3 regions of the Enterobacter cloacae complex sp. genome follow, and region 3 is predicted to be linked to each of the others. Evidence: predicted binding sites of a transcription regulator. Region 3 holds the regulator's gene; each other region holds the start of a gene.
The links. Region 3 encodes sigma-54, which starts transcription at its own class of promoters, with help from an activator protein. Its sites were predicted from a motif close to GTTGGCACANNTTTCGCTNT; they were not measured.
Positions count from the first base shown of each region.

Region 1: a site for sigma-54 is predicted at 1,854-1,873, ahead of DBR02_RS16890 (amino acid ABC transporter substrate-binding protein). Genes of this name have one in related genera too.
Region 2: a site for sigma-54 is predicted at 3,253-3,272, ahead of glnA (glutamate--ammonia ligase). Genes of this name have one in related genera too.

Region 1 is NZ_LT991957.1:3,425,010-3,432,160, reverse strand. Features, by position in the region: gene corC (CNNM family magnesium/cobalt transport protein CorC) at 1-199, shown strand, start outside; gene lnt (apolipoprotein N-acyltransferase) at 205-1,743, shown strand; gene DBR02_RS16890 (amino acid ABC transporter substrate-binding protein) at 2,146-3,051, shown strand; gene gltJ (glutamate/aspartate ABC transporter permease GltJ) at 3,207-3,947, shown strand; gene gltK (glutamate/aspartate ABC transporter permease GltK) at 3,947-4,621, shown strand; gene DBR02_RS16875 (amino acid ABC transporter ATP-binding protein) at 4,621-5,346, shown strand; gene rihA (pyrimidine-specific ribonucleoside hydrolase RihA) at 5,467-6,408, shown strand; gene DBR02_RS16865 (zinc ribbon-containing protein) at 6,463-6,945, opposite strand.
Region 2 is NZ_LT991957.1:2,042,516-2,049,666, forward strand. Features, by position in the region: gene DBR02_RS10225 (MFS transporter) at 1-316, shown strand, start outside; gene ompL (porin OmpL) at 391-1,077, shown strand; gene typA (ribosome-dependent GTPase TypA) at 1,157-2,980, opposite strand; gene glnA (glutamate--ammonia ligase) at 3,358-4,767, shown strand; gene glnL (nitrogen regulation protein NR(II)) at 4,935-5,984, shown strand; gene glnG (nitrogen regulation protein NR(I)) at 5,996-7,151, shown strand, end outside.
Region 3 is NZ_LT991957.1:1,539,143-1,546,293, reverse strand. Features, by position in the region: gene arcB (aerobic respiration two-component sensor histidine kinase ArcB) at 1-109, shown strand, start outside; gene elbB (isoprenoid biosynthesis glyoxalase ElbB) at 342-995, shown strand; gene mtgA (monofunctional biosynthetic peptidoglycan transglycosylase) at 992-1,717, shown strand; gene npr (PTS phosphocarrier protein NPr) at 1,757-2,029, opposite strand; gene rapZ (RNase adapter RapZ) at 2,026-2,880, opposite strand; gene ptsN (PTS IIA-like nitrogen regulatory protein PtsN) at 2,926-3,417, opposite strand; gene hpf (ribosome hibernation promoting factor) at 3,500-3,787, opposite strand; gene rpoN (RNA polymerase factor sigma-54) at 3,810-5,243, opposite strand; gene lptB (LPS export ABC transporter ATP-binding protein) at 5,291-6,016, opposite strand; gene lptA (lipopolysaccharide ABC transporter substrate-binding protein LptA) at 6,023-6,577, opposite strand; gene lptC (LPS export ABC transporter periplasmic protein LptC) at 6,546-7,121, opposite strand; gene kdsC (3-deoxy-manno-octulosonate-8-phosphatase KdsC) at 7,118-7,151, opposite strand, start outside.

The DNA.
Region 1 (7,151 bases), 1.9 Mb from region 3:
CGGCACCAGCTTCAGCGATGAAGAAGTGGACACCATTGGCGGTCTGGTGATGCAGGCCTTCGGCCATCTTCCGGCCCGCGGTGAAACCGTTGACATCGATGGTTACCAGTTCAAGGTCGCAATGGCTGACAGCCGACGTATTATTCAGGTTCACGTCAGAATGCCGGACGACTCACCGGTGCCAAAACTGGAAGATTAATGTAAATGGCATTTGCCCCATTATTAGAACGCCAGCGCGTCCGTTTGCTGCTGGCGCTGTTACTCGGAGCCAGCGGTACGCTGGCTTTTTCTCCTTACGATATCTGGCCTGCCGCTCTTCTCTCCCTGATGGGGCTACAGGGTCTTACCCTGAACCGTCGCCCGGTACAGGCCGCGGCCATCGGCTACTTCTGGGGGCTGGGGCTGTTCGGCTCTGGCATCAACTGGGTCTACGTCAGTATCGCGCAATTTGGCGGAATGCCGGGGCCGGTTAACGTCTTCCTGGTTGTGCTGCTCGCCGCGTATCTGTCGCTCTACACCGGCCTGTTCGCGGGTGTCCTTTCTCGTCTTTGGCCTAAAACCAGCTGGCTGCGCGTGGCGATAGCGGCTCCCGTTGTCTGGCAAATCACCGAATTTCTGCGCGGCTGGGTACTGACCGGCTTTCCGTGGTTGCAGTTCGGCTATAGCCAGATAGACGGCCCGCTGAAAGGTCTGGCTCCCGTCATGGGCGTGGAGGCGATCAACTTCCTGTTAATGGCGGTCAGCGGCCTGCTGGTGCTGGCCCTGGTGACGCGTAACGGGAAGCCGCTGGTTGTCGCGCTGATCCTGTTTGCCCTGCCCTTCCCGCTGCGCTATATCCAGTGGTACACGCTGGAGCCCGCGCGCGCCACGCAGGTTTCTCTGGTGCAGGGCGATATCCCGCAGTCACTGAAATGGGATGAGAATCAGCTGCTGAACACGCTGAAAATCTACGCCAACGCCACCGAAGAGGTGATGGGCAAATCACAGCTCATCATCTGGCCTGAGTCTGCGATCCCGGACCTGGAGATCAATCAGCAACCCTTCCTGAAGATGATGGACGATTTGCTGCGCGCCCGCGGCAGTACGCTGATTACCGGCATTGTGGATGCGCGTCTGAACCAGCAGAACCGCTATGACACCTACAACGCGATCATTACGCTCGGTAAGGACAGCGAATACAGCTATACCTCCACCAATCGCTACAACAAAAATCACCTTGTACCGTTTGGCGAGTTTGTTCCGCTGGAGTCGATTCTGCGCCCGCTGGCGCCGTTCTTCGATTTGCCGATGTCCTCGTTCAGCCGCGGCCCGTACGTTCAGCCGCAGCTTCACGCGCACGGTTTTGCCCTGACGGCCGCCATTTGCTACGAGATTATCCTCGGCGAGCAGGTGCGCGATAACTTCCGCCCGGACACCGACTATCTGCTGACCATTTCAAACGACGCCTGGTTCGGTAAATCGATTGGCCCGTGGCAGCACTTCCAGATGGCGCGAATGCGTTCTCTGGAGCTGGCGCGTCCGCTGCTGCGTAGCACCAATAACGGCATCACCGCCGTGATTGGCCCGCAGGGCGAAATCCAGGCCATTATCCCGCAGTTCACCCGTGAAGTGCTGACAACCAAAGTCACGCCAGCCTCGGGCCTGACGCCGTACGCCCGCACCGGCAACTGGCCGCTGTGGATCCTGACCGCGCTGTTCGGCTTTGGCGCCGTACTGATGAGCCTGCGTCAGCGTCGTAAATAATCTTGCCTTCTGATGCCGGGTGGCGCTGACGCTTACCCGGCCACCATTTTTACTCCCGCAGGTCGGGTAAGGCGTCGCCGCTACCCGACAATTTCCTCCCAACCTTCAATTCTGGCACGCCTGTTGCTTTATTTCTTCACGCAAACGCTGTCTGGCTTAACGTGCAACCCTGTCGCACCAGCATCGATCGCCGGTGGCACCGAAACGGTGCAACGGGAGATTATTGCCTCGGAATGGTGCGGCGCGCTTCGCAAAAATAAACAATAACGCAGCAAAATCTTTACATTAAGCCAGACTAAATGTTAACAAGCTTGCATAACACTGCACTCGCATTGCGCGAGATATAACAACATCACAATGGGTATCTATGCGTCACTGGCGCTGATAAGAAAGGAGTTGGGTATGCAATTACGTAAACTGGCCACAGCAATGCTGGTTATGGGAATGTCTGCGGGCGTCGTCCACGCTGAAGACGCTCCGGCAGCAGGAAGCACTCTCGACAAGATTGCCAAAAACGGCGTGATCGTGGTCGGCCACCGTGAATCTTCTGTCCCGTTCTCTTACTACGACAACACGCAAAAAGTCGTGGGCTATTCACAGGATTACTCCAACGCCATCGTTGAAGCCGTGAAGAAAAAGCTGAACAAACCTGACCTGCAAGTGAAGCTGATCCCCATCACTTCACAGAACCGTATCCCTCTGCTGCAAAACGGCACGTTTGATTTTGAGTGTGGCTCGACCACCAACAACCTTGAACGTCAGAAACAGGCTGCTTTCTCCGATACCATCTTCGTTGTGGGCACTCGCCTGCTGACGAAAAAAGGCGGCGATATCAAAGACTTTGCTGACCTGAAAGGCAAAGCGGTTGTCGTGACCTCCGGTACCACATCCGAAGTATTGCTGCACAAGCTGAACGACGAGAAGAAAATGGACATGCGCATCATCAGCGCGAAAGACCACGGCGACTCCTTCCGTACCCTCGAAAGCGGTCGTGCTGTCGCGTTTATGATGGATGACGCCCTGCTGGCTGGCGAACGCGCGAAGGCGAAGAAACCAGACAACTGGGAAATCGTCGGAACCGCGCAGTCGAAAGAAGCTTACGGCTGTATGCTCCGTAAAGGCGATGAAGACTTCAAAAAGCTGATCGATGACACCATCGCTCAGGCGCAAACCTCTGGCGAAGCGGCAAAATGGTTCGACAAGTGGTTTAAGAACCCTATTCCACCAAAAAACCTGAACATGAACTTTGAACTGTCTGACGACATGAAAGCGCTGTTCAAATCACCAAACGACAAAGCTCTTAACTAATTAGAACGACAGGGGCGGGATCTCCTGCCCTCTCGATTGTCGGGAAGCATGGACAGACTATACGTTGAGTGGTCGTTCCCCACTCAGCGCAAAAATTGAGCTTCTCACCAATCTTCGAGGGTAGCGCTGCTACCCTCTTTTTTCTGGAGTTTACTATGTCAATTGACTGGAACTGGGGCATCTTTCTGCAACAAGCCCCGTTCGGCAACACCACCTATCTCGGCTGGCTGTGGAGCGGCTTTCAGGTTACCGTTGCGCTATCGATAACGGCGTGGATTATCGCGTTTCTTGTCGGTTCGCTGTTCGGTATTCTGCGTACCGTCCCTAACCGTTTTCTCTCTTCAATTGGCACGCTCTATGTGGAACTGTTCCGTAACGTTCCGCTGATCGTGCAGTTCTTTACCTGGTATCTGGTGATCCCGGAACTGCTGCCGGAAGATCTCGGCATGTGGTTCAAGGCAGAACTGGATCCTAACGTACAGTTCTTTGTCTCTTCCATGCTGTGTCTGGGGCTGTTCACCGCTGCGCGCGTCTGCGAGCAGGTGCGTGCCGCCATACAGTCACTGCCGCGCGGGCAAAAGAATGCGGCACTGGCGATGGGCCTGACCCTGCCACAGGCCTACCGTTACGTCCTGTTGCCTAACGCTTACCGCGTCATCGTTCCGCCAATGACCTCCGAAATGATGAACCTGGTGAAAAACTCGGCCATCGCCTCAACCATTGGCCTGGTCGATATGGCGGCGCAGGCGGGTAAGCTGCTGGATTACTCCGCTCACGCGTGGGAATCCTTCACGGCGATCACGCTCGCGTATGTTCTGATTAACGCTTTCATCATGCTGGTGATGAACCTGGTTGAACGCAAAGTACGCCTGCCGGGCAATCTGGGGGGCAAATAATGTACGAATTTGACTGGAGTTCCATTGTTCCCTCCATGCCCTATCTGCTGGATGGACTGGCAATTACCTTAAAGATCACCGTTATCGCTATTATTGTCGGTATTGTCTGGGGCACCCTGCTGGCGGTGATGCGCCTGTCGAGCTTTAAGCCGCTCGCCTGGTTCGCCACGGCTTACGTTAACGTGTTCCGCTCCATCCCGCTGGTCATGGTGCTGCTGTGGTTTTACCTGATTGTTCCCGGCTTCTTACAGAATGTGCTGGGTCTGTCGCCGAAAACCGATATCCGCCTGATCTCTGCCATGGTGGCGTTTTCCATGTTTGAAGCCGCCTACTACTCCGAGATCATCCGCGCCGGTATTCAGAGTATCTCGCGCGGGCAGTCCAGCGCTGCGCTGGCGCTCGGTATGACGCACTGGCAGTCCATGAAGCTGATTATTCTGCCGCAGGCGTTTCGCGCCATGGTTCCGCTGCTGCTGACGCAAGGCATCGTCCTGTTCCAGGATACCTCCCTGGTCTACGTGCTGAGCCTGGCAGACTTCTTCCGTACCGCCTCCACCATTGGCGAACGTGACGGAACGCAGGTTGAGATGATCCTCTTCGCGGGCGGGGTCTATTTTGTGATTAGTTTAAGCGCATCGCTGTTGGTCAGCTGGCTGAAGAAAAGGACCGTATAATGATTTCCCTGAAAAATGTTTCTAAATGGTATGGGCACTTTCAGGTGCTGACCGACTGCTCAACAGAAGTGAAAAAAGGCGATGTGGTGGTGGTCTGCGGCCCGTCCGGTTCCGGTAAGTCTACGCTTATCAAAACCGTTAATGGTCTGGAACCTGTCCAGCAGGGTGAAATTGTCGTTAACGGCACCAAAGTGAACGACCGTAAAACCAACCTTGCCCAGCTTCGCTCCCACGTGGGCATGGTGTTCCAGCATTTTGAGCTGTTCCCGCACCTGTCGATCATTGAGAACCTGACGCTTGCACAGGTGAAAGTGCTGAAGCGCGATAAAAAAGCGGCGCGCGAAAAGGGGCTGAAGTTACTGGAACGCGTCGGGCTCTCTGCGCATGCGGATAAGTTTCCGGCACAGCTTTCGGGCGGCCAGCAGCAGCGCGTGGCAATTGCGCGGGCGCTGTGTATGGATCCGGTGGCGATGCTGTTCGATGAACCGACTTCTGCACTCGATCCTGAAATGATCAACGAAGTGCTGGACGTGATGGTGGAGCTGGCGCACGAAGGGATGACCATGATGGTGGTGACGCACGAAATGGGCTTCGCCCGTAAAGTGGCCAACCGCGTGATCTTCATGGATGAAGGGAAAATCGTTGAAGACTCGCCGAAAGAAGAGTTCTTCGCGAATCCGAAATCCGAACGCGCTAAAGACTTCCTCGCTAAAATCCTGCATTAATCTTTTCAGTGCGCAATCTGCGGATTGCGCACTGCTTCACGCTTTAGATCTCTTTTTCTATTCGGCGTCACATCGCAGCGTTAACCTTGTCACAAAATAATGCTAAGAATGGAGAACGCTATGGCACACCCTATAATTCTCGACTGCGATCCGGGTCATGATGACGCGATCGCGCTCGTCCTCGCGCTTGCCTCCCCTGAACTGGACGTCAAAGCTGTCACCTCCTCCGCCGGGAACCAGACACCGGATAAAACCTTGCGAAACGTGTTGCGCATGCTGACGCTGCTGAAACGCACCGATATTCCGGTCGCAGGCGGCGCCATTAAGCCGCTGATGCGCGAACTGATCATTGCGGACAACGTTCACGGTGAAAGCGGGCTGGATGGCCCGGCGCTGCCGGAGCCAGGTTTCGCACCGCAAGACTGCACTGCCGTCGAGCTAATGGCGAAGATACTGCGTGAAAGCGCAGAGCCCGTGACGCTGGTGGCTACCGGTCCGCAGACCAACGTTGCGCTTCTGCTGAACAGCCATCCTGAACTGCAAAGCAACATCGCCCGTATCGTTATCATGGGCGGGTCAATGGGGCTGGGAAACTGGACGCCTGCGGCCGAATTCAACATCTTTGTTGACCCGGAAGCGGCGGAGATCGTCTTCCAGTCGGGCCTGCCGATTGTGATGGCGGGGCTGGACGTGACGCATCGGGCGCAGATTATGGCAGACGATATTGAACGCTTCCGCGCCGTGGGCAACCCGGTTGCAACGACCGTGGCCGAGCTGCTCGACTTCTTTATGGAGTATCACAAAGCTGAGAAGTGGGGCTTCCACGGCGCGCCGCTGCACGACCCATGCACGATTGCCTGGCTGCTGAAGCCGGAGATGTTTACCACGGTGAACCGCTGGGTTGGCGTGGAGACGCAGGGGAAATATACCCAGGGAATGACGGTGGTGGACTATTACTCATTGACGGGAAACAAACCGAATACGACGTTAATGGTGGATATTGATCGGGAAGCGTTTGTGGATTTGCTGGCGGAGAGGCTGGCTTACTATTCTGCGGTCTGATGCCCTCATCCTGGCCCTCTCCCACGGGGAGAGGGAATAAACCTGCGCTTTTACTTAAGGCTCAAACGGGCGACGCTGGAACTGGTCGTGCCCGCATTTCGGACACAGCGACAGCACCTCCGGCGTATAAACGGCCATATGGTGGTGGCACTTCTCACACACCAGATTCCCCAGCCCCACCACTTCGCCGCTGTGATAGACACCGTGGTGGTTTAAATCCTGGAACACCTCGCGCCACTCCAGCTGGGTTTTATCGGTAATATCCGCCAGCTCCTGCCACAGGCTCTCTTTAATGACTCGCATAAAAACGCTGTCGGCGATCTCGTCCTGACTCTCCTCGTAGCTTCGCGCAAACTCTTCCAGGTCACGGCGCACGGCGCGCGTCACCTCTTCCACTTCGGTTCGCGTTAACTCACCCGTTTGCGTCACGCGTGCGCGTGCCTGTTCGACCAGCGCGTCGATATCGCGCTCGCCGTTACGCAGCCGTTCCGTCAGTGTGGCCATCAGTTCACGGTAAAATTGAGCAACCTTGTTCATCATTTTGCCTCCCGGGTAAGTAACTGTCTCTAATAATAGACCTTATTTCGTCACCGCTTTGTCAGGTGAAGCACAGACCCGGTAAATTCCTGCAAAGTGCATTTGCGTGAAAGGCTGTTTTGACGCGGGCGTTTGGGCTATGCTATGCGGATCTGAATTACCACATCCATTGGCTACATTTGTAGCTGTATTGAACACAGGACCAC
Region 2 (7,151 bases), 500 kb from region 3:
GGTTTATACCGGCTACACCTTCTCACGCAAAATCTCCGCCGCCCTCGCCGGCTTCCTGCCTGGCATCATGCTGACCCAGATCGGCTACGTTCCCCACGCCGTACAGAGCGCGGGCACGCTGCTGGGTTTGCGTCAGCTTATTTTCCTCTGGCCGTGCGGCCTGGCAATCGTCGCCGCCGTGACCATGGGGCTGTTTTATAAACTCAACGAAGCGCGCTTCGCCTTTATCATCGAGGAGATTGGAAAACGGAAAAAACAGTCAGCGAATACCCCTGAGATAACATCCAACAATAAAGCGTCAGCAGTCACTTTATAACAATAAATTCGGCCCGTATTTCCTTCCTGTTCATCAGGAGGGAGGCCTTTCTGTACCTGATACATGGACAAATTATGAAAAGAATCATCACTGTACTGATCGTGTCGTCTGTGTCCTGCCCGGTATTCGCCGGGGCCTATGTTGAAACCCGTGAAGCCTACAATACGGCCTCTGAGCTGCACGAAGTGATCCTGCGTGCCGGCTATAACTTCGATATGGGCGCGGGGCTGATGTTCACCAACGCCTACAACGTGGGGAGATGGGATGAGCTCAAGCACAGCTATAACGAAATAGAGGGGTGGTATCCGCTCTTTAAACCGACGGATAAACTCACCTTTCAGCCCGGCGGGTTGATCAACGACAGCAGCGCCGGTTCGGGTGGCGCGGTGTATTTAGATACCAACTATAAATTCACGGACGGGTTTAATCTGACGTTCCGCTATCGCTATAACCGTAACAATTACGATACGCCGGACTATAACGGGCAGATGGATAAGAACGACACGCACGAATTCGCCAACTACTGGAATTTCAAAGTGACGGATGCGTTTTTCTACACCTTTGAGCCGCACTTTTTCCAGCGGATAAATGATTACCACAGCAAAAATGGCAAAGACCATCACTGGGAAATAACCAACAAGTTCAGCTATAAGATCGACAGAAACTGGCTGCCGTACCTCGAACTTCAGTGGCTGGACCGATGGAATGATTACAACCGCGAGCAGTACCGGATTCGGTTAGGGTTGCGGTATTCGTTCTAATAAAAAAGCCGCTGATCGCTCAGCGGCTTTTTCGTTGCCGGGTGGCGCTTGCGCTTACCCGGCCTACGGCATAACCGAATTACTCTTCTTTCGCACCGCGCATAGCACGTTTACGATCGTTCTCGGTCAGGTGACGTTTACGGATACGAATTGACTGCGGCGTCACTTCGACCAGTTCGTCATCATCGATGAATTCCAGAGCCTGCTCCAGGGTCATCTTGATCGGTGGAACCAGAACCGTTGCTTCGTCAGTACCGGACGCACGCATGTTGGTCAGTTTCTTACCGGTCAGGCAGTTTACCGTCAGGTCGTTAGAACGGCTGTGAATACCGATGATCTGGCCTTCGTAAACTTCAGCACCGTGACCCAGGAACAGCTTACCGCGATCCTGCAAACCGAACAGCGCAAACGCAACCGCTTTACCCTGACCGTTGGAGATCAGCACGCCGTTGTTACGCTGGCCCACTTCGCCCGGACGCACGTCGTCGTAGTGGCTGAAGGTGGAGTACAGCAGACCCGTACCGGAGGTCATGGTCATGAACTCAGAACGGAAGCCGATCAGGCCACGGCTTGGGATCACGTAGTCGAGACGTACGCGGCCTTTGCCATCTGGATTCATGTTTTTCAGGTCGCCTTTGCGCTCGCCCAGCGCCTGCATCACAGAACCCTGGTGCTGCTCTTCAACGTCCAGCGTTACGTTTTCGAACGGCTCTTGTTTACGGCCATCGATTTCGCGGAAGATAACTTTCGGACGGGAAACCGCCATCTCGAAACCTTCACGACGCATGTTTTCAATCAGAACGGACAGGTGCAGCTCACCACGACCGGAAACGCGGAATGCATCAGCGTCTTCGGTTTCTTCAACGCGCAGCGCAACGTTATGCACCAGCTCTTTGTTCAGGCGGTCAAGGATCTGACGAGAGGTAACGAACTTACCTTCTTTACCACAGAACGGAGAGGTGTTGACGTTGAAGAACATAGATACGGTTGGTTCATCAACGGACAGGGCTGGCAGCGCTTCAACATTCTGCGGATCGCAGATGGTGTCGGAGATGTTCAGCTCACCCAGACCGGTGATGGCGATGATGTCGCCCGCTTCAGCGATGTCGCTCTCGATACGCTCAAGACCCAGGTGAGTCAGGACTTTACCGACTTTACCGTTACGGGTTTTGCCTTCGCTATCGATGATAGTGACCTGCTGGTTAGGCTTCACTTTACCGCGCTTGATACGACCAATGCCGATTACGCCAACGTAGTTGTTGTAGTCGAGCTGGGAGATCTGCATTTGCAGGGTGCCTTCCAGGTCAACGTTTGGCGCAGGAACGCGGTCAACAATCGTCTGGTACAGCGGAGTCATGTCTTCAGCCATGGCTTCGTGATCCAGACCCGCGATACCGTTCAGCGCAGAGGCGTAAACGATAGGGAAGTCCAGCTGCTCGTCGGTCGCGTCGAGGTTAACGAACAGGTCGAATACCTGGTCAACAACCCAGTCAGGACGCGCGCCAGGACGGTCAACCTTGTTGATCACAACGATAGGTTTCAGGCCGTGGGCAAATGCTTTTTTGGTCACGAAGCGCGTTTGCGGCATAGGGCCATCAAATGCGTCAACCACCAGCAGCACGGAATCCACCATGGACATCACGCGCTCAACTTCACCACCGAAGTCGGCGTGCCCTGGGGTATCAACGATGTTGATACGGTAGTCATTCCATTTGATAGCGGTGTTTTTGGCGAGGATGGTAATCCCACGCTCTTTCTCCAAATCGTTGGAGTCCATCACACGCTCTTGAGTTTCGGCACGAGCATCAAACGTACCAGACTGCTGTAGCAGCTTATCAACCAGGGTAGTTTTACCATGGTCGACGTGCGCGATGATGGCGATATTACGCAATTTTTCGATCACAACTTTGCCTCAGGCATTTAGAAATAGCGCGTTATTGTACACGGATTAATCGCACTACAAAACAGGATCACAAACATCCCCCGCAAACAAGTATTGCAGAGATGCTTTGTGATCGCTTTCACGGAGCGGTAAAAGGGCACTTTAACGTAAACTGCACCAATATGGTGCTCAATGTTCACATTGAAGCACTATAATGGTGCAACGAATCCAATGTGGTGCAGCCCTTCTGCACTATGGTGCGCATGATAACGCCTTTTGGGGGTGTTTTAAAAGTTGGCACAGATTTCGCTTTACAGAAATACAGTAAAAATATGGCAGCCCAGCCGATTTGAAGACCTCGTTACCACGACGACAATGACCAATCTGGAGAGTTAAGTATGTCCGCTGAACACGTTTTGACGATGCTGAACGAACATGAAGTGAAGTTTGTTGATCTGCGCTTCACCGATACCAAAGGTAAAGAACAGCACGTCACGATCCCTGCTCATCAGGTGAACGCCGAATTCTTTGAAGAAGGCAAAATGTTTGACGGCTCCTCCATTGGCGGCTGGAAAGGCATCAACGAATCCGACATGGTTCTGATGCCAGATGCAACCACTGCGCTCATTGACCCGTTCTACGAAGAACCTACGCTGATCATCCGCTGCGATATCCTGGAACCCGGCACGCTGCAAGGCTATGACCGTGACCCACGCTCCATCGCAAAACGCGCTGAAGAGTACCTGCGCTCTACCGGCATCGCAGACACCGTTCTGTTCGGGCCAGAGCCAGAGTTCTTCCTGTTCGACGACATCCGTTTCGGTGCTTCCATTTCTGGCTCCCACGTGGCTATCGATGACATCGAAGGCGCATGGAACTCTTCCACCAAATACGAAGGCGGTAACAAAGGTCACCGTCCTGGCGTGAAAGGCGGTTACTTCCCGGTTCCTCCGGTCGATTCTTCACAGGACATCCGTTCTACCATGTGTCTGATCATGGAAGAGATGGGCCTGGTTGTTGAAGCGCACCACCACGAAGTGGCGACGGCTGGCCAGAACGAAATCGCTACCCGCTTCAACACCATGACCAAAAAAGCGGATGAGATTCAGATCTACAAATACGTTGTGCACAACGTTGCGCACCGTTTCGGTAAAACCGCGACCTTCATGCCAAAACCAATGTTCGGCGATAACGGTTCCGGTATGCACTGCCACATGTCCCTGTCCAAGAACGGCACCAACCTGTTCTCTGGCGACAAGTACGCGGGTCTGTCTGAGCAGGCGCTGCACTACATCGGCGGTGTTATCAAGCACGCTAAAGCGATCAACGCCCTGGCGAACCCGACCACCAACTCCTACAAGCGTCTGGTCCCAGGCTACGAAGCACCGGTGATGCTGGCTTACTCTGCCCGTAACCGTTCTGCGTCTATCCGTATCCCTGTGGTGGCGTCTCCGAAAGCGCGTCGTATCGAAGTGCGCTTCCCGGACCCGGCGGCTAACCCATACCTGTGCTTCGCAGCACTGCTGATGGCCGGTCTGGACGGTATCAAGAACAAGATCCACCCAGGCGAAGCAATGGACAAAAACCTGTACGACCTGCCGCCAGAAGAAGCGAAAGAGATCCCACAGGTTGCCGGCTCTCTGGAAGAAGCCCTGCAAGCGCTGGACGCAGACCGCGAGTTCCTGACCGCTGGCGGCGTGTTCACCGATGAAGCGATCGACGCTTACATCGCGCTGCGTACCGAAGAAAACGACCGCGTTCGCATGACGCCGCACCCGGTTGAGTTCGAGCTGTACTACAGCGTTTAATTGATTTGTTTTGCCCGGCGCTTTCGCGTCGGGAGTAGTTGCCGTGGAAACTTTAGCCCATCTTCGGATGGGCTTTTTTCTCCACCAACAACCTGATCTCACGCGCTTTTTACCTTTAAAACGCTATACTGCACTAAAATAGTGCAACTACTCCAGGAGACTGCTGAATGGCAACTGGCACGCTGCCCGATGCTGGGCAGATCCTCAATTCTTTGATTAACAGTATTTTGCTGGTCGACGACGAGCTGGCGGTGCATTACGCCAACCCGGCGGCGCAGCAGTTGCTCGCCCAAAGCGCCCGTAAGCTGTTTGGCACGCCGCTGCCGGAACTGCTGAGCTATTTCTCGCTGAATATTGGCCTGATGCAGGAGAGTTTGCAGGCGGGCCAGGGCTTCACCGATAACGAAGTGACGCTGGTAATTGACGGACGCTCGCATATTTTGTCCCTCACCGCCCAGCGCCTGCCGGATGGCATGATTCTGCTGGAAATGGCGCCGATGGATAACCAGCGTCGTCTCAGCCAGGAGCAGCTTCAGCATGCGCAGCAGATTGCGGCGCGCGACCTGGTGCGCGGGCTGGCTCATGAGATTAAAAACCCGCTGGGCGGCTTACGCGGTGCGGCACAGCTCCTGACCAAAGCGCTGCCTGACCCTGCCCTGGCGGAGTATACCAACGTCATTATTGAGCAGGCGGACCGTCTGCGTAATCTGGTCGATCGTCTGCTCGGGCCACAGCAGCCGGGGATGCACGTTTCAGAAAGCATTCACAAAGTTGCGGAGCGAGTGGTGAAACTCGTCTCTATGGAGCTGCCGGATAACGTCACGCTGGTGCGTGATTACGACCCAAGCCTGCCGGAGCTGGCGCACGATCCGGACCAGATTGAACAGGTGCTGTTGAACATTGTGCGTAACGCGTTGCAGGCGCTGGGCCCGGAGGGTGGCGAAATTATTCTGCGTACCCGCACCGCGTTCCAGCTGACGCTGCACGGCGTGCGTTATCGTCTGGCGGCACGTATTGATGTGGAAGATAACGGGCCGGGGATCCCGCCGCATCTCCAGGACACCCTGTTCTACCCGATGGTCAGCGGTCGCGAAGGTGGCACCGGGCTGGGGTTATCCATAGCCCGTAATTTGATTGACCAACACTCCGGCAAAATTGAATTTACCAGTTGGCCGGGACATACCGAGTTTTCGGTTTTCCTGCCGATTAAAAAATAAAGGTGACGTTTATGCAACGAGGGATAGTCTGGGTAGTCGATGACGATAGCTCCATCCGTTGGGTGCTTGAACGCGCGCTCACGGGAGCGGGATTAAGCTGCACGACGTTTGAGAGCGGCAGCGAGGTGCTCGATGCGCTTACCACCAAAACGCCGGACGTGCTGCTCTCGGATATTCGCATGCCGGGAATGGACGGACTGGCGCTATTAAAGCAGATCAAACAGCGCCACCCTATGCTTCCGGTCATCATAATGACCGCCCACTCCGACCTGGATGCCGCCGTCAGCGCATACCAGCAGGGGGCGTTTGATTACCTGCCAAAACCGTTTGATATCGACGAAGCCGTTGCTCTGGTCGAACGCGCCATCAGCCACTATCAGGAGCAACAGCAGCCCCGCCACGCGCCGGATTTCGGGCCTACGACGGACATCATCGGTGAAGCGCCGGCCATGCAGGACGTGTTCCGCATCATCGGGCGTTTGTCCCGGTCGTCCATCAGCGTATTGATTAACGGTGAATCGGGCACCGGTAAAGAGCTGGTCGCGCACGCCCTGCATCGCCACAGCCCGCGGGCGAAAGCACCCTTTATCGCCCTCAACATGGCGGCGATCCCCAAGGATTTGATTGAATCTGAACTGTTTGGCCACGAAAAAGGGGCGTTTACCGGCGCGAACACCATTCGTCAGGGACGCTTTGAACAGGCTGACGGTGGAACGCTTTTCCTGGATGAAATCGGCGATATGCCGCTGGATGTACAGACCCGTCTGCTGCGCGTACTGGCAGATGGTCAGTTTTACCGCGTGGGCGGATATGCGCCGGTGAAGGTGGACGTGCGTATTATCGCCGCGACGCACCAGAACCTGGAGCTGCGCGTGCAGGAGGGCAAGTTCCGTGAGGATTTATTCCATCGCCTGAACGTGATCCGCGTGCACCTGCCGCCGCTGCGCGAGCGTCGGGAAGATATCCCGCGCCTGGCGCGTCATTTCCTGCAAGTGGCGGCCCGCGAGCTGGGCGTGGAAGCCAAGCAGCTTCACCCCGAAACGGATGCCGCCCTCACCCGTCTGGCGTGGCCGGGCAACGTGCGTCAGCTGGAAAACACCTGCCGCTGGCTGACCGTGATGGCCGCCGGACAGGAGGTGTTGATTCAGGATCTCCCTGCCGAACTGT
Region 3 (7,151 bases):
TTTACCTGCGTGGGAAGATAACGTGGGTGACTGGGTTGAAGAGATGAAGCAGGAGTGGCAGAACGATGTGGCGGTGCTGAAAGCCTGGGTGGAATCCAGAAAAAAATGACCCCGGCTATACCGGGGTGCGCGAATACTGCGCCAACACCAGGGAAATCGTGGCTGCGCCTGATTTTTATGGGTTGTTTTCGCATGGACGCCGCCTGAAAATTGAGGCCGCACGCAGATAAGATAGCAAATCTTAAACAGTTTGTTACATGAATCAGTGAAATGTGTGAAGCATAGCGTTTTAATCAGAATTTTTAATGTGCTTCGGCGAGTTGCTTAGAAGGATCGTCAGAATGAAGAAAGTGGGTGTCGTGCTGAGCGGATGTGGCGTTTACGATGGTTCAGAGATACATGAAGCCGTATTAACGCTGCTGGCATTATCGCGCCAGGGGGCAGACGTTATCTGCTTCGCGCCGGATAAAACTCAAGCAGACGTAATGAATCATCTTACCGGCGAGCCAATGGCAGAAAGCCGTAACGTGCTGATTGAAGCGGCACGTATTGTGCGTGGCGATATTCATCCGCTGGCACAGGCCGATGCCGCTGAACTTGATGCGCTCATCGTACCGGGCGGCTTTGGCGCGGCGAAAAACCTGAGCACGTTTGCCACTGATGGGGCGGCGTGTCAGGTCGATCCCGACTTAAAAGCGCTATCGCTGGCGATGCATGCGGCGGGTAAGCCGCAGGGCTTTATCTGCATTGCGCCAGCCATGCTGCCGAAAATTTTTGATTTCCCGCTGCGGCTCACGATCGGAACCGACATTGATACCGCTGAAATTATCGAGGATATGGGCGGCGAGCACGTGCCATGCCCGGTCGACGACATTGTGGTGGATGAGGACAACAAAATCATCACCACGCCGGCGTACATGCTGGCGCAGAACATCGCTGAGGCTGCCGCCGGCATTGAAAAGCTGGTGGACAGAGTGCTGGTTCTTACCGAATGAGTCGTAAATTATCCCCAGGCGGGTGGTTAAAACGGATCCTGCTGCGTATTGTGCTGGTCCTGGCCGTTTTCTGGGGCGGAGGCATTGCGCTGTTCAGCATCCTGCCCGTCCCGTTCTCCGCCGTGATGGCAGAGCGGCAGATTAGCGCCTGGCTCTCAGGTGATTTCGGCTACGTTGCCCACTCAGACTGGGTCGGCATGGATGACATTTCCCCGTGGATGGGGCTGGCGGTCATTGCGGCAGAAGATCAGAAATTCCCCGAACACTGGGGTTTTGACGTGGCGGCTATCGAGAAGGCGCTGGATCATAATGAGCGTCATGAAAACCGCGTGCGCGGCGCGTCGACGCTGTCTCAGCAGACGGTAAAAAATCTGTTCTTATGGGACGGTCGCAGCTGGGTGAGGAAAGGTCTGGAGGCCGGGCTGACGCTGGGCGTCGAGACGGTGTGGAGCAAAAAACGCATTCTGACCGTCTATCTGAATATCGCGGAGTTTGGTGACGGCGTGTTTGGCGTCGAAGCGGCATCGCAACGTTATTTCGGCAAGCACGCCAGCAGGCTGAGTATGTCCGAAGCGGCGCTGCTTGCCGCCGTGCTGCCGAACCCTCTGCGTTTCAAGGCCAGCGCGCCGTCAGGCTACGTGCGAAGCCGCCAGGCGTGGATCATGCGCCAGATGCGTCAGCTGGGTGGGGAAGGGTTTATGGAGCGAAATCATCTTATGTAGGGCGGGTAAGCGTTGCGCCACCCGCCGACGTAGCGAACGTTAGTCTTCGTCAAACCCGGCATTAAACAGGGCAATCACCGCGGCCAGCGCTTCTTCTTCCTGCGGGCCGGTCGCTTCGACTTCAATCTGGCGTCCTTTGGCAGAATCCAGCATCAGCAGCGCAATCACGCTGTTGGCTTCTGCCTCGGTTCCCTCGTCGTTGCGCAGCAGCACCTCAGCATCAAAACCCTGCATCAGTTCAAACAGCTTCATCGCCGGGCGCGCATGCATGCCCAGCTTGTTGGTGATTTCGACGGTCTGTTTTACGGTCATGTTTTACGTTTTTCCAGCGTGCGATGACGGGACTGAACGTTCTTCCCGCGTGAGCGGAAGTAATCGGCCAGCTGTTCGGCAATGTAGACCGAACGATGTTTACCGCCGGTACAGCCAATCGCCACCGTCAGGTAGCTGCGATTGTTTGTTTCCAGCATAGGTAACCATAGCTCAAGGTAGCTTCGCGTCTGGTAGATAAAATTATGTACTTCTGTGTGTCGGTCAAGGAACGCCGCCACGGGCTTATCCAGACCGGTCATCGGACGCAGTTTCGGATCCCAGTGTGGGTTCGGCAGGAAACGCACATCAAAAACGTAATCCGCATCGATAGGAATGCCGTGCTTAAAGCCGAAGGATTCAAACACCATCGTCAGTTCGCGCTCGCGCTTGCCGAGCAAGCGAGTACGCAGCATTTCCGCCAGTTCGTGGACGGACATTTCAGAGGTGTCGACAATCAGGTCGGCGCGGGAACGCAGCGGCTCAAGCAGATCGCTTTCTTTATCAATGGCGCTTTCCAGCGACAGATTTTTACTGGAGAGCGGATGCAAACGACGGGTATCGCTGTAGCGGCGGATCAGCGTGTTGCGGTCAGCGTCAAGGAACAAGAGCTGCGGTGAAAAACACTCCGGCAGATTGTTCATTGCCTGCTCGAAGATTTCCGGCGATTCCGGCATGTTGCGCACGTCAATACTGACGGCGGCAGAGATTTGCCGGTCCGCAAGCGTCCGCGCCAGATCGGGTAACAACACTACCGGCAGGTTATCTACACAGTAAAATCCCATGTCTTCCAGCGCGCGCAGGGCCACGGATTTCCCGGACCCCGAACGACCGCTGACGATCATCAGCACCATGTTCCGTTTCTCCTCAGGGCAGCCGTTCTGAAGGCCTTCTCCCGATTATGCCTCATCCTGATTGCCTTCTGCTTCAGTGATAATTTGATAAAGCTCTTCATCACTTTGGGCTGAGCGCAGTCGACGACAAATGGTTTTGTCCGCCAGACGTTTGGCCACCAGCGACAGCGTGTGCAGATGGGTTTTGGTCTGATCGGCAGGCACCAGCAGCGCAAAGAGCAGATCCACAGGCTGGTTATCGATGGCGTCAAAAGCGATAGGCGTTTCCAGTTGCACAAACACCCCCACGGCACGCAGCGTATCTTCTTCCAGCTTGCCATGCGGGATCGCAATGCCGTTGCCGATGCCGGTACTGCCCATTTTTTCACGGGTCAGAATGGCTTCAAACACGATCTGCGGCGGCAGACCCAGCTGTTTTGCGGCCAGTTCACTGATAATTTCCAGCGCACGTTTTTTGCTCTGGCAGTGAACGCCACTGCGGGTACAATCCTGGTTAAGGACATTGCTCAGTTGTAGAGCGGAATCGTTGTTTATCATAATTTCACCTAAGCGCTAACCGTACAAATGGCCTGTTGTGTCTCACAACAGGCCGTCCTGCACCCGTTAACTGCCCGGACAATTAGTGTTGTTTCAGTTTATCTTTATGTTTATTGAGCTGTCTCGCAAGCTTATCAATCAAGCCGTCGATAGCCGCGTACATGTCTTGCCCTTCCGCACTGGCATGGAGTTCCCCTCCGTTGACGTGCAGAGTCGCATCCGAGATATGCGTCACTTTCTCCACTTTCAACACAACATAGACCTGATTGATCCTTTCGAAATACTGCTCAAGTTTTGCGAACTTAGTGTTCACAAAATCGCGTAAGGCCTCAGTAATCTCGACGTTATGTCCGGTGATATTGAGCTGCATAGTGTCTTCCTTATCGGTTGTGTCAAACCAGTTGTTTACGCTGGTTAGACGGCGGAATGGATAAAGACTCTCGATACTTCGCAACAGTACGGCGTGCCACCATAATACCCTGATCGGACAGCATGGTGGTTAACTTACTGTCACTGAGTGGCTTCGCGGGGTTCTCCGCGGCGATCAACTTCTTCACCAGTGCGCGAATGGCCGTTGACGAGGCTTCGCCGCCGCCTTCAGTGTTCACGTGGCTGGAGAAGAAATACTTAAGCTCAAAAATACCGCGCGGACTGTGCAGGTACTTCTGCGTAGTCACGCGGGAAATGGTTGATTCATGCATCTCGACGGCCTGGGCGATGTCTGCCAGCACCATCGGTTTCATAAACTCTTCGCCCTGTTCAAAGAACGCCTGCTGCTGTTCGACAATACAGCGGCTGACGCGCAGCAGCGTGTCATTTCGGCTCTCCAGGCTCTTAATCAACCATCGTGCTTCCTGAAGGTTGCTGCGAATGTATTGATTATCGGCGTCGTTACGTGCGCTGGTGCACATGGAGGCATATTGCTGGTTGATTTGCAGGCGAGGAAGGCTGTCGGCGTTCAGTTCAACGACCCAGCGGCCGTTGTGCTTTCTCACCAGCACATCAGGAATGACATATTCCGGTTCGCTGGTCTGGATCGACTGTCCCGGACGCGGATCGAGTGACTGGATCAGATTCACCGCTTCCTTCAGCACCTCTTCTTTGAGACGCGTGACGCGCATCAGGGTGCGGAAATCGTGGTTCGCCAGCAGATCCAGATGATCGCTGATGATGAGCCGGGCTTCGTCAATCCACGGTGTCTCTTTGGCAAACTGCGAAAGCTGGATCAGCAGGCAGTCGCGCAGATCTCTCGCGGCGACGCCAATCGGGTCGAAACGCTGGACGCGCTTGAGGACGGCTTCGATCTCTTCCATCTCAATGTCGTCATCGCCGATGCTTTCCAGAATATCGTCCAGCGTCACGGTCAAATAGCCCGTGTCGTCAACGGCATCGACAATCGAGGTGGCAATCGCGCGATCGGTATCCGAGAAAGGCGTCAGCTCCACCTGCCACATCAGGTAGTCCTGAAGCGACTGGGTGGTTTCGCCCTGATAGACCGGCAGTTCGTCGTCCTGATAGTCCGCGCGCGTGCCGGAAGGCGTTCCTGCGGTGTAGATTTCATCCCAGCTGGCATCCAGCGGCAGCTCGTCCGGCATCTCTTTTTGTTCGAGCGCATCGGCGGTGTCGAGCGTTTCCGTGTCCTGCGTTTGCTGGGTATCTACCTCGTCATGAAGATCGGTTTGCTCCAGCAGCGGATTGCTGTCCAGCGCCTGCTGGAGCTCCTGCTGGAGTTCTAACGTGGACAACTGCAACAGACGGATGGCCTGTTGTAGCTGCGGCGTCATGGCCAGTTGCTGGCTGAGCCGTAATTGCAAACCTTGCTTCATGTTCAGCGCGTTTTTCTCCGGTTCGGCGTGACTTAACCTCTACCCTATCAGAGTCTGAAGTCTTCCCCAAGGTACACGCGCTTAACATGCTCATCTTCGAGGATTTGCTGCGGCGTACCGTGGGCAATCAGATGGCCCTGGCTCACAATGTAGGCGCGTTCACACACGGCCAGCGTTTCGCGTACGTTGTGGTCCGTGATCAGTACGCCAAGCCCGCTGTCGCGCAGATGCTCAATGATACGTTTGATATCGATAACCGAAATCGGGTCAACGCCCGCAAACGGCTCATCCAGCAGGATAAATTTCGGATTTGCTGCCAGCGCGCGCGCAATCTCAACGCGGCGGCGTTCACCGCCGGACAGCGCCTGACCGAGGCTGTCGCGAAGATGTTCAATATGAAACTCTTCCATCAGCTCGTTCGCGCGGTCGGTGCGCTGCTCGCTGGTCAGATCGTCACGGATCTGGAGCACGGCCATCAGGTTATCGAACACGCTTAAGCGGCGGAAGATAGACGCTTCCTGCGGCAGGTAGCCGATGCCACGACGCGCGCGGGCATGCAGCGGCAGCAGGCTGATGTCTTCATCATCAATGATGATGTTGCCAGCGTCACGCGGGACAATGCCCACCACCATGTAGAAGGTTGTGGTTTTACCCGCACCGTTAGGGCCAAGCAAGCCCACGATTTCGCCGGAGTTGACGGTCAGACTGACATCTTCGACGACGCGGCGGCCCTTGTACGCTTTCGCGAGGTTTTTTGCAGTTAATGTTGCCATAACGAATTAGTTACTCTTTTTCTGTGCCGGAGCCTGACCGTTGTTCTTGTCCTGCAACTGCGAAGGCACGAGCACGGTAGTGACGCGTTTACCTTTTTCGCTGGAGGCCTGCATTTTCTGCTCTTTCACCAGATAGGTGATCTTGTCGCCTTTGATGTTGCTGTCCAGCTGTTCCAGGTAAGCATTACCGGTCAGGATGACCAGATCCTTCGCCAGTTCGTAGTGCATATGCGAGGCATGGCCTTTTACCGGCTTGCCGTTGTCCTGCATCTGGTAGAACGTGGCCGGGTTGCCATAACCATCAATAATCTCTTTGCCCTGTTCGCCGCCCGGACGGGTAACGACCACTTTATCGGCATTGATTTTGATGGTGCCCTGGGTCACGACGACGTTGCCGGTAAAGGTAACAACGTTACCCTGCATATCCAGAGACTGCGTATCAGATTCGATATGAATCGGCTGCTCGGTGTCGCCAGTCACAGCAAGCGCGGGAAGACTGGCCGCCAGCAGCGCGCTGGCGATAACAACTTTAAGGCTGAGTTTGTTTGTTTTGAATTTCATAGGAGGTTCTAACCTTTTCAATCAGCTCGGCGTTTTTGCTGCGTAAGTTCCCGCGCATTCTTAAACCGCTGGAATTAAATGTTGTGCCATACAGGGTGACTAAATCCTGCGACGTGACATCCTGGGTGACCAGGTTGATCTGGGCGTTATCGGTCGTAATTTTGCGCAGTTGAGCGTCAGCGGTCAGGGCGTTGACCTCAACGTGACCATACAGATAAAGCATACGGTCATTTGTCAGTTTTGCCCGGTCAGACTTGATCGACCACGTCGGCACTTTGTCGGTATCAAAGGTGGTCAGCACCGGCTGGGTAAACCACGAAACACCGTCATCTGAAAAATATTCGACATGCTGAGCAATCAGGCGATAGTTCAGTGCGCCTTCCGGGCTATAGACCACGGTATCGCTGCGATCGCTTTTGTAGGTCGGGTCGCTCGTGTTGACCACTTCCGTTTGCGTATCATCGCGGTCGGCGAGGTTCACGCCAATCAGGATCAGGACGACAAGCGAAAGCAGAATGATAACCCAACGTCTGGTTTTACTCATATCGATTGCCCTTTCGCCTCATCAAGCTTG